DNA from 2 places in the Rhodoferax sp. RT4P68 genome. Region 1 is predicted to be linked to the other one. Evidence: predicted binding sites of a transcription regulator. Region 1 holds the regulator's gene; the other holds the start of a gene.
The links. Region 1 encodes FNR, which switches genes on or off when oxygen is low (the NO sensors DNR and NnrR bind a similar motif). Its sites were predicted from a motif close to TTGATNNNNATCAA; they were not measured.
Positions count from the first base shown of each region.

Region 2: AC099J_RS30365 (universal stress protein) is a predicted target of FNR. The motif match lies at 3,102-3,115, and genes of this name have one in related genera.

Region 1 covers NZ_JBWMBB010000011.1:133,300-138,136, reverse strand. The annotation lists gene hemN (oxygen-independent coproporphyrinogen III oxidase) at 1-1,099, opposite strand, end outside; gene fnr (fumarate/nitrate reduction transcriptional regulator Fnr) at 1,211-1,930, shown strand; gene AC099J_RS22340 (hypothetical protein) at 1,999-2,235, opposite strand; gene AC099J_RS22335 (nitrogen fixation protein FixH) at 2,240-2,488, opposite strand; gene ccoG (cytochrome c oxidase accessory protein CcoG) at 2,507-3,940, opposite strand; gene ccoP (cytochrome-c oxidase, cbb3-type subunit III) at 3,957-4,837, opposite strand, start outside.
Region 2 covers NZ_JBWMBB010000023.1:9,517-14,353, forward strand. The annotation lists gene AC099J_RS30345 (aldehyde dehydrogenase family protein) at 1-132, shown strand, start outside; gene AC099J_RS30350 (DODA-type extradiol aromatic ring-opening family dioxygenase) at 147-1,022, shown strand; gene AC099J_RS30355 (fumarylacetoacetate hydrolase family protein) at 1,019-1,969, shown strand; gene AC099J_RS30360 (alpha/beta fold hydrolase) at 2,043-2,900, opposite strand; gene AC099J_RS30365 (universal stress protein) at 3,171-3,992, shown strand; gene AC099J_RS30370 (MBL fold metallo-hydrolase) at 4,017-4,837, shown strand, end outside.

The DNA of each region.
Region 1 (4,837 bases):
CCTGGTCCAGCAGGTCGCCATACACCTCCAGTGACTTGGCGTTCTGCGCGTAGTTGGCACCGAACTTGCCGATCGCCGAGACGCCCAGGGCCACCAGATCGCAATCGGGCTGCGTGCTGTAGCCCTGGAAGTTGCGGTGCAGCCGGCCCTGGCGCCGGGCCACGGCCAGGCTGTCGGTGGGCAGCGCGAAATGGTCCATGCCCACGTGCACGTAACCGGCCTCCTGGAACGTCGCCAATGCCGCCGCCAGCATGTCCACGCGCGCCGGGCCGTCAGGCAGTTCCGCAGCGTGAATGCGCCGCTGGGGCTTGAAGCGCTCGGGCAGGTGGGCATAGCCATACAGCGCGATGCGCTCGGGCCGCAACGTGACCACCTGCGCCAGCGTGCGTGCGAACGAATCGGGCGTCTGCAGCGGCAGGCCGTAGATCAAGTCCAGATTCATCGATTCGAAGCCGACCTCGCGCGCGGCTTGCACCAGGGCGGCCACTTGTTCCCAGGGCTGCACGCGGTGCACGGCTTTTTGCACGGCCGGGTCGAAATCCTGCACGCCGAAGCTCAGGCGGTTGAAACCCAGCGCCGCCAGCGCCTGCAGGCGGCCGGCATCCACGGTACGCGGGTCGACCTCGATGGCACATTCGGCGCCCGGGGCCAGCGTGAACTGGGACCGCAGCATCGCCATCAGCCGGGCCAGCTCGTGGTCGCTCAGAAACGTCGGGCTGCCACCGCCCAGGTGCAGCTGCGACACCGCCTGCCCAGACCCCAGCGCCTGCACGTACAGGCCGATCTCGCGCTCCAGATGGTCCAGGTAGCGGGTGGCGCGCGTGTGGTGCCGTGTGATGGTCTTGTTGCAGGCGCAGTAGTAGCACAGCGATTCGCAGAACGGAATGTGCACATACAGCGACAGCGGCAGCACACGCCCAGCCGCGCCGACGCGGCGCTGACGCATCGCCTGCAACCAGTCGTCGGCATCGAAAGCCTCGACAAACCGGTCCGCCGTCGGATAAGAGGTGTAACGTGGCCCCGGCTTGTCGAGGCGGCGCAACACATCCAGGGGCACGGGGGCAGTCGCTTGCGCGGCCAGTAGCTGCGGTGGGTTCATGGTCACTCCAGAGGCGCACTGTGACGCCGCTCGTGTATCGTGTCCTTGACCCACATCAAGTCCTATCGCAGTGGTTTTGCGACAATTTGCGCCACGTCATGAAAGGACGCCATGAACCCGCACACGATCAAAGTCGCCTGTTCCAACTGCAACCTGCGTGAGCTTTGCATGCCCATGCTGCTGAACCCGGAGGAACTGCAACGGATCGACGAGGTTGTGGCCACACGGCGCCCCGTCAAACGCGGAACCACCCTGTTCCGCAGTGGCGACAAATTCACCTCGCTCTATGCCATCCGTACCGGGTTTTTCAAGACCACGGTGGCCACCGACGATGGCCGCGAACAGGTCACCGGTTTCCAGATGGCTGGCGAAGTGATCGGGCTGGACGGCATCGTCAACGACCAGCACAACTGCGACGCCGTGGCACTGGAAGACGCCGAAGTGTGCGTCATGCCCTTCGACCGGCTCGAAGAGCTGTCACGGGAAGTCAATGCTTTGCAGCACCACGTGCACAAGATCATGAGCCGCGAGATCGTGCGCGAGCATGGCGTGATGCTGCTGCTGGGCAGCATGCGCGCCGAAGAGCGCGTTGCCGCCTTCCTGTTGAACCTGGTCAAGCGTCTGCACGCGCGTGGCTTCTCTCGCAGCGAGCTGGTGCTGCGCATGACGCGCGAGGAGATCGGTAGCTATTTGGGGCTGAAGCTGGAGACGGTCAGCCGCACCTTCTCCAAGTTCGCGGAAGACGGCATCGTCGAAGTCAAGCAGCGCCACCTGCGCATCCTGGATTCCGACGCGCTGCAGCGCATCGTCAACCCGCTGGTCTGCCACTGAACGGCCTGCGGCCCAGGCGGCGGCCGGCGCAACACGGCCCGGCGGGGTGTCGACGGCGCGAGCGCCGTCTAACGCTGCGCGCCCCGCTCCGGCGTCGCCAGCAGCAGCGTCAACGCGCTGCAGCCGATCGCCACCGCCCAGAAGCTGAAGAAGCTGGCCGCATAGACCGCCATCGGCGACCAGTTCAGTTCGCGGCCCAGCCAGTGCAGGTCATGCGGGTCGACCAAGGCGAACACCAGCATTTCCAGCACGCCGGCCGCCAGGAAGGCCGGCCAGCCGATCCACATCACGCGTCGCATCCACATGGTGTCAGCGCGCCGGGGCCACACCTGTGGCGGCGTGGTTGCGCCCGACCAGGGCCGGCTGCAGCGCAATGGGCTGGTTCTGTGCCCGCACCGCAGGGTGGCTGCTGCGGACGACCGGGTCGGCACCACGGAACGCGATGACGGCCGTGGCGACGCCGGCGATCACCACCGCCAGCGGGCCGGCGATCACCATCCAGACCATGCCGTAGCGCCACCAGGGGCGCACGCTTGGAGTTGCTTGGGGGTTGGGCATGGAGATCACCTCTGGCATTCAACGCGGAACAAGGAACACAGACTTTTCGCGCAGCTGGCCGTCGCCATCCAGCATGCGTACCTCGAAATGGATGGGGTGCGAACCGACGGCCGTGCCGCCCTGTTGCGGATACGGCAACTGCAGCCGCACCGGCACCCAACGCGACTGCGTGGCATCGACCTCGACCACGGCCTCGGAGGCCACCGTCAGCCCGGCCAGGCCACTGGCCGTGATCTGGAAGCGCTGGTGCGATTCCGTCGCGTTCATGATCTGCAGACGGTAAACGTTCTCGATGCCGCCGGCCACGATGCGTGCCATGGCGCCCCGGTCACGCACGATGTCGACCTTGAACGGCGTACGCATCAGCAGGCTGGTCAGCAGCGCCACGCTGATCACGACGAGCAGCGTGGAGTAGATCAGCACGCGCGGACGCATCACACGGCGCCAGATCTGCGCGCGGCTCCAGCCCTGCGCCAGCCCCTGCTGCGTGGTGAAGCGCACCAGCCCGCGCGCGTCGCCCATCTTGTCCATCACCCCGTCGCAGACGTCGGCGCAGGCGCCGCAGCCGATGCACTCGTACTGCAGGCCCTTGCGGATGTCGATGCCGGTCGGGCAGACCTGCACGCACAGCGTGCAATCGATGCACGAACCCAGGCCACGCGCGGCCGGGTCGGTGTTGCGCGGGCGTGCCCCGCGTGGATCGCCGCGCGCGGTGTCGTAGCTGACGATCAACGTGTCCTTGTCGAACATCGCGCTCTGAAAGCGCGCGTAGGGGCACATGTACTTGCAGACCTGCTCGCGCAGGAAGCCGGCGTTGCCATACGTGGCCAGCCCGTAGAAGAACACCCAGAACGCCTGCCACGGGCCGATCTGCGTAGTGAAGAAGGCCATGGCCAGTTCGCGCACCGGTGTGAAGTAGCCGACGAAGGTGAAGCCTGTCCACAGCCCGACCATCAGCCAAACGATGTGTTTGAACCACTTCTTGACGAACTTTTCCATCGTCATGGCCGAGGCTTCCAGCTTGATGCGGGCGCCGCGGTCGCCTTCGATCTTGCGCTCGATCCACAGGAACATTTCGGTGTAGACCGTCTGTGGGCACGTGAAGCCGCACCACAGCCGCCCGGCCACCGCCGTGAACAGGAACAGCGACAGCGCCGAGATCACCAGCAGGCCGGACAGGTAGATGAAGTCCTGCGGGTACAGCACCAGGCCGAAGATGTAGAAGCGCCGCGCCTCCAGGTCGAACAGCACGGCCTGGCGCTGGCCCCACTGCAGCCACGGCATGCCGTAGAACACCAGTTGTGTGAGCCACACCATGCCCCAGCGCCAGTTGGTGAACAGGCCGCTGACCGTGCGCGGGTGGATGGTCTGGTGCGCCTCGAACAGAGAGACGAGCTCACCCTCGCCCGATGTCTTGCCGGGCTGGATCGGGATCACCTTGCGGCTTGCCATGGGGGTTACCGCTGCATCACTTGTTGCTGAGGCCGTAGACGTACCCCGCCAGCACGCGGATCTGCGCCTCGCCCAGCTTGCCAGTCTGGCTGGGCATCTGGTTGGTCTTGCCGTTGTTGATGATGGCCACGATGGCATCTTCGCCCCAGCCGTGCAGCCAGATGTTGTCGGTCAGGTTGGGGGCGCCCAGCAGCGGGTTGCCCTTGCCGTTGCTGCCGTGGCAGGCTGCACAGGCGGTGAACTTGGATTTGCCCAGCGCAGCGCGCACCGAATCGTGGGCGCCGCCGGACAGGCTCAACACGTAATGCGCCACGTTCTTGACGTCGGTCGGCGAGCCCACGGCTGCAGCCATCGGCGGCATCACGCCCATGCGGCCTTTGGTGATGGATTCCAGGATCTGCTCCGGCGCACCGCCGAACAGCCAGTCGCCGTCCGACAGATTGGGAAAGCTCTTGCTGCCACGTGCATCCGAGCCGTGGCACTGCGCGCAGTTGTTCATGAACAGCCGCTCGCCAATGGCCATGGCCTGGGCGTCCTTGGCGATCTCGGGCACCCCCATGGCGGCGAAGCGCGCGTACAGAGGGGCCGTGCGGTCCTGCAGTTCCTGCACGTCGGCCTGGTGCTCGCCGGTGGACGTCCAGTTGAGCGTGCCGGGCTTGTCGCCCAGGCCGGGGTACAGCACCAGATAGACGATGCCGAAGATGGTGGTCAGGACGAACATCCACACCCACCAGCGCGGCAGGGGGTTGTTCATCTCGCGCAGGTCGCCGTCCCAGACGTGGCCGGTCGAGTTGTCGCCCGTGGGCGAAACCCGGGCTTTGCCAGCCGCCCAGAGCAGCAGCATGCAGCCGGCGATGCCGCCCAGGGTCACCGCAATGATGGCAATCGACCAGAAGC
Region 2 (4,837 bases), on a different contig from region 1:
GCACCGTTCGGCGGCATCAGGCGCAGCGGCGTGGGCCGCGAGGGCGGCGACTGGAGCTTCGAATTCTTCTGCGATGTCAAAGACGTCGTGGTGCCGAAAAAGCCCTTCCGCGCCAGTTTCAGCAAGCGATGAACAGGAGCCACACCATGGGACAGATCGTCGGCGCGGCCCTTGTGTCGCACCACCCCGGGTTGATGCAGTGCGAAGAGTTCCGCCGCGCCATGGGCGCCGGTGAAGACTCCGACCTGATCGCCGGCTATGCGCGCCTGCGTGCGCACATCGCGGCGGCCAGGCCCGACGTCGTGATGATTTTCGACAGCCACTGGTTCACCACCGGCTACCACCTGATTGACGGTGGTGCGCGCTACAGCGGCACCTACATCTCGGACGAGATGCCCTGGTACCTGCACGGCGTGCCCTACGACTACCGCGGCCACCCGCCACTGGCGCTGGACATCGAAGCCGTCTCGCGCGAGCGCGGCGGCTACAACCGCGCCATCCAGCACCCCGAGCTGGGCCGCCAGTACGCCACCGTGAACCTGGTCAAGCACCTGCGGCTGGAGCTGTCCGACACGCCGGTCGTCACCGTCAGCTCGTGCCAGAACTGCACCTGGCAGCACTTTGTGCAGTCCGGCGAGACCATTGGCGATGCCATCGGCCGCAGCGGCCTGCGGGTGGTGCTGCTGGCCTCCGGCGCGCTGAGCCACAAGTTCAACGGCATCGACTGGAAGCCCACGCACCCACGCATCTTCCACGAGAGCAATGTGTCTTCGCCCGAGAACATCGCGAGCGACAAGCAGGCCATCGCGCTCATGGAAGAGGGCCGGCACGACCAGATCCTGGAGTGCTGGGACGAGGACTACCGCAAGAAGCCCTGGGAGGCCTTCGGCGCCCACTACCTGCAGATGCTGGGCGCCATGGGCGGCAGCGCGTGCCGCGCCAAGGGCACGCCGCTGTCGGCCTACGAGAACGCGCGCGGCACCGGCAACATCCACATCTGGTTCGATACGGAGGCAGCATGAATTTCGAATTTCCCTTCCACCAGTTGCCCGCCGTGATGGTCGGCCCGCGCGTCGAGCGCCGCCGCGTGCTGGTGGGCGGCAGCGCCTATTGGGGCACCATCGTCGAGGACGGCGCCAACGCCGGCCAGTTGCGGCTGGACGACGGCCGCCTGCTGGACGCCGAGGCGCAGGCCTACCTGCCACCGGTGAACCCGAGCAAGATCATCGCGGTGCACATCAGCTACAGCTCGCGCAGCTTCGAGACGCGCAACAAGCCCAAACCGACCGAGACGCCGACCTACTTCACCAAGCCGCCGACCGCGCTGAACGGCCACAAGGGTCAGATCCTCAAGCCGGCCGACTGCAAGTACCTGAACTACGAAGGCGAGTACGCCGTGGTGATCGGCCGCACCTGCCGCAATGTGACGCCCGATGAAGCCTGGGACTTCATCGAAGGCTTTTGCCCGGCACTCGACATGGGGCTGCAGGACTTTCGCGACACCGACCAGGGCAGCATGCTGCGCGTGAAGGGCGCCGACACTTTGCTACCCATCGGCCCCGGCATCGTGCGCGGCGTGAACCTGTTCGCGCAGACGCTGCGCACCTACATCGACGGCCTGGTGGTGCAAGAGGCGCACATCGGCGAGGAGACGATCTGGGGGCCGCACTACGTGATTGCCGACATCGCGCGACACATCACGCTGGTGCCCGGCGACGTGATCCTGATGGGCACGCCCTGCCATTCGCGCAGCGTCGACCCGGGGCATTTCGTGGAGTGCGAGATCACCGGCATCGGCCGTGTGGGCGGCACGGTGGTGGCCATCGACGCGCCGCGCGCCGCCGCGCTGGGCGTCGGCCACATGCCGACCGACACCCCCGAGGTGCGGCGCGTGGCGCTGGGCTTTGACGAGCGCGTGCCCGAGCAGTTCAAGGACAACCTGCGCCGCGCGAAGCACCACCACGCGTGAGGGCTGGCGTTGTGGGTGCAACGCAGGCGGCGCCTTGCGCGGCCGTGCGCGCAGCCCCTGCATGCGCCCTTGGTCAGCGGCCTACCGAGCGGTCCAGGAAGGCAATGATCCGCGCCGTCACCTCGTCGCGGTTGGTCTCGTTCAGCAGCTCGTGCCGCGCCTGCGGATACAGCTGCACATCGACATCACGCACGCCGGCGTCGCGGTAGCGCTGGCCCACCAGCTGCACCGCCGCGCCTGCGGGCCCTGCAATCGGGTCGGCGTCACCGGACAGGATCAGGATCGGCAGGTCCGCGCGCACCTGCGCAATGGCGGCCGGGTCTGCCGCACGCCGCAGCGAGTCGATGCCCGCAAGAGGTTGCGCGACGAAGCCACACGCCGGATCGGCGCAGTACTTGTCGACCTCGGCCGCATCACGGCTCAGCCATTCGAAGCCGGTACGGTGCTCGAACGCCTGGTTGAACGCACTGAGGTCGACCGGCCCCTCGGCGCTCAGCGCGGTGGCGATCCCCGCAGGCTCGCTCGTGCCCAGCAGCACAGCGGCCTGCACATCGGCAGAGTGCTCCAGCAGGTACTGCTGCGTCGCAAAGGAACCCATGCTGTGACCGATCAGCACGAGCGCCAGGGCAGGATGGTCGGCGCGGATGCGCAGCCCCAGTTGGTGGAGATCGTCCACCCAGCCCGGCCAGCCGTCGCGGCCCCAGTGGCCGTAGGCGCCGGCGGCCGTGCGCCCCGAGCCACGGCCATCCGGGGCGTGGACCAGGTAGCCGGCGGCGGTCAGCGCTTCGCCCAAGCGCCGGTAGCGGCCGGCATGTTCACCCAGGCCGTGCTGCAGCTGGACCACTGCGCGCGGCCTGCCGGCCGGCGCCCAGCAGTAGGTCTGCACAGCAATGCCGTCGCGTGAAATGAAGCTGATGGTGCTGTCGTGCACGGCGTGTCTCCTTGGCGCGCGGGCACGGCGTGCCTCGGCGGCGCGATTGTAGGAACGCACGGGCGAGCCAGCGCCATCGCCCACGCTGTCAGGGGCTTTTCGGTTGGGCAGGCTGCCAGCACGCATCGTTCGCCGCGCTGCATCCACCGGCGCCACGCACCGCGCTCGTCACAGGCCCCTCGCCCGTCGTCCACCCAAGAATTGATGCAGCGCAAGACCATGGCCGGCAGGGCCCCCTACCGTAGGGACGTCCTGTTGACCCACGACGCCATGCCCACGCCCCGCAAGATCCTTTTGCACCTGGACCACACCGCGCGGATGGGCGCGCGCATCGAGGTCGCAAGAGCGCTGGCCGAATCGCTCGACGCAGAGGTCGACTGCCGCGTGTGTTCCATGTCCGAGCTCATGCTGTACCCGTTGTCGATCGGTGCCGCAGGGCCGGTGGTGGAAACCATGCACAAGACGCAACAGGCCAGTCACGACAAGTTGTACCGCTTGTTCACGGCGCATGGCGGCGGCTCGCCGCGGCTGAGATGGATCGAGCCCGATGGTGCCGGCCCCAGTGTCTTTGCGCGGCACGCCTATTACGCCGATCTGATGGTGCTGGGCCAGCGCGACCAGCACGATCCCATGGACCATCTGCTGCCACCTGACTTCCTGCCCGGCTTGCTCATCCACAGCGGCCGGCCTGCGGTGGTGCTGCCCTACGCTTGCACGACGACACCGATCGGCCGCTCCGTGCTCGTGGCGTGGAACGAGAGCAGCGAATCAGCGCGGGCGCTCCATGCTGCGCTCCCTTGGTGCCGCACGGCTGGCAGCGTCCACGTCGTGGTCTATGGCGAGGATGTCGCCCAACAGCTCGCGCGGGTCGATGTATTCATGCGTTCGCATGGCATCGCGAAGATCACCCTGCACCGTGGGGGCGGCCAAGACGACATCGGCAACCGGTTGCTGTCCCTGGCGGCGGACCTGGGTGCGGACCTGCTGGTCATGGGCTGTTACGGCCACAGCAGGGCGCGTGAGTGGGTGCTGGGCGGCACCACGCGAACCATTCTGGACAGCATGACGCTGCCGGTCCTGCTGGCGCACTGACCCATCTTTTGAAGGGCCACCGTGATGCGAATCGATTTCCTGGGCGGCACCAGCACCGTCACCGGCTCGAAATACCTGCTGACCCATGCAGGTCGTCGGCTGCTGCTGGACTGCGGCCTGTTCCAGGGCTTCAAGCAGCTGCGACTGCGCAACTGGGACACGCTGCCGGTCGACCCTGCCAACATTGACGCGGTGCTGTTGACGCACGCCCACCTGGACCACAGCGGCTTCGTGCCGCGACTGGTGCGGCTCGGCTTCAAGGGCCCGGTCTACGCCAGCCAGGCGACCCGCGAGCTGTGCGAGTTGCTGCTGCCTGATTCCGGCCGCTTGCAGGAGGAAGACGCTGATTTCGTCAACCGCCATGGTCAGACCAAGCACAAGCCAGCTTTGCCGCTGTACACGGAGCAGGATGCCCGTGCGGCACTGAGGCGCTTCCAGGACCTTCCGTTCAACGAGGAATGTGCGCCGTGGCCCGACTGGTCTTGGCAGTTGTTCAGAGCGGGCCACATCCTGGGTGCGGCCAGCGTTCGCATTGGCTGGCCGGGCGCGAGCCTGCTCTTCTCCGGCGATCTGGGCCGCAGCGACGATCTGCTGATGCGCCCGCCCGAGCCAGCCCCGCCGGCCGACTATGTGGTGGTGGAGTCGACGTACGGCAACCGCCAGCATCCGGTGACAGACCCGCTGACAGATCTGGCCAGCGTGGTCAGCCGCACGGCAGCACGCGGCGGAGTCGTCGTGGTTCCAGCCTTCGCGGTTGGCCGGGCACAGACACTGCTCCATGCCATTCAGGTGCTCAAGGAAGCGCGACGCATTCCCGACATGCCGGTCTACCTGAACAGCCCCAT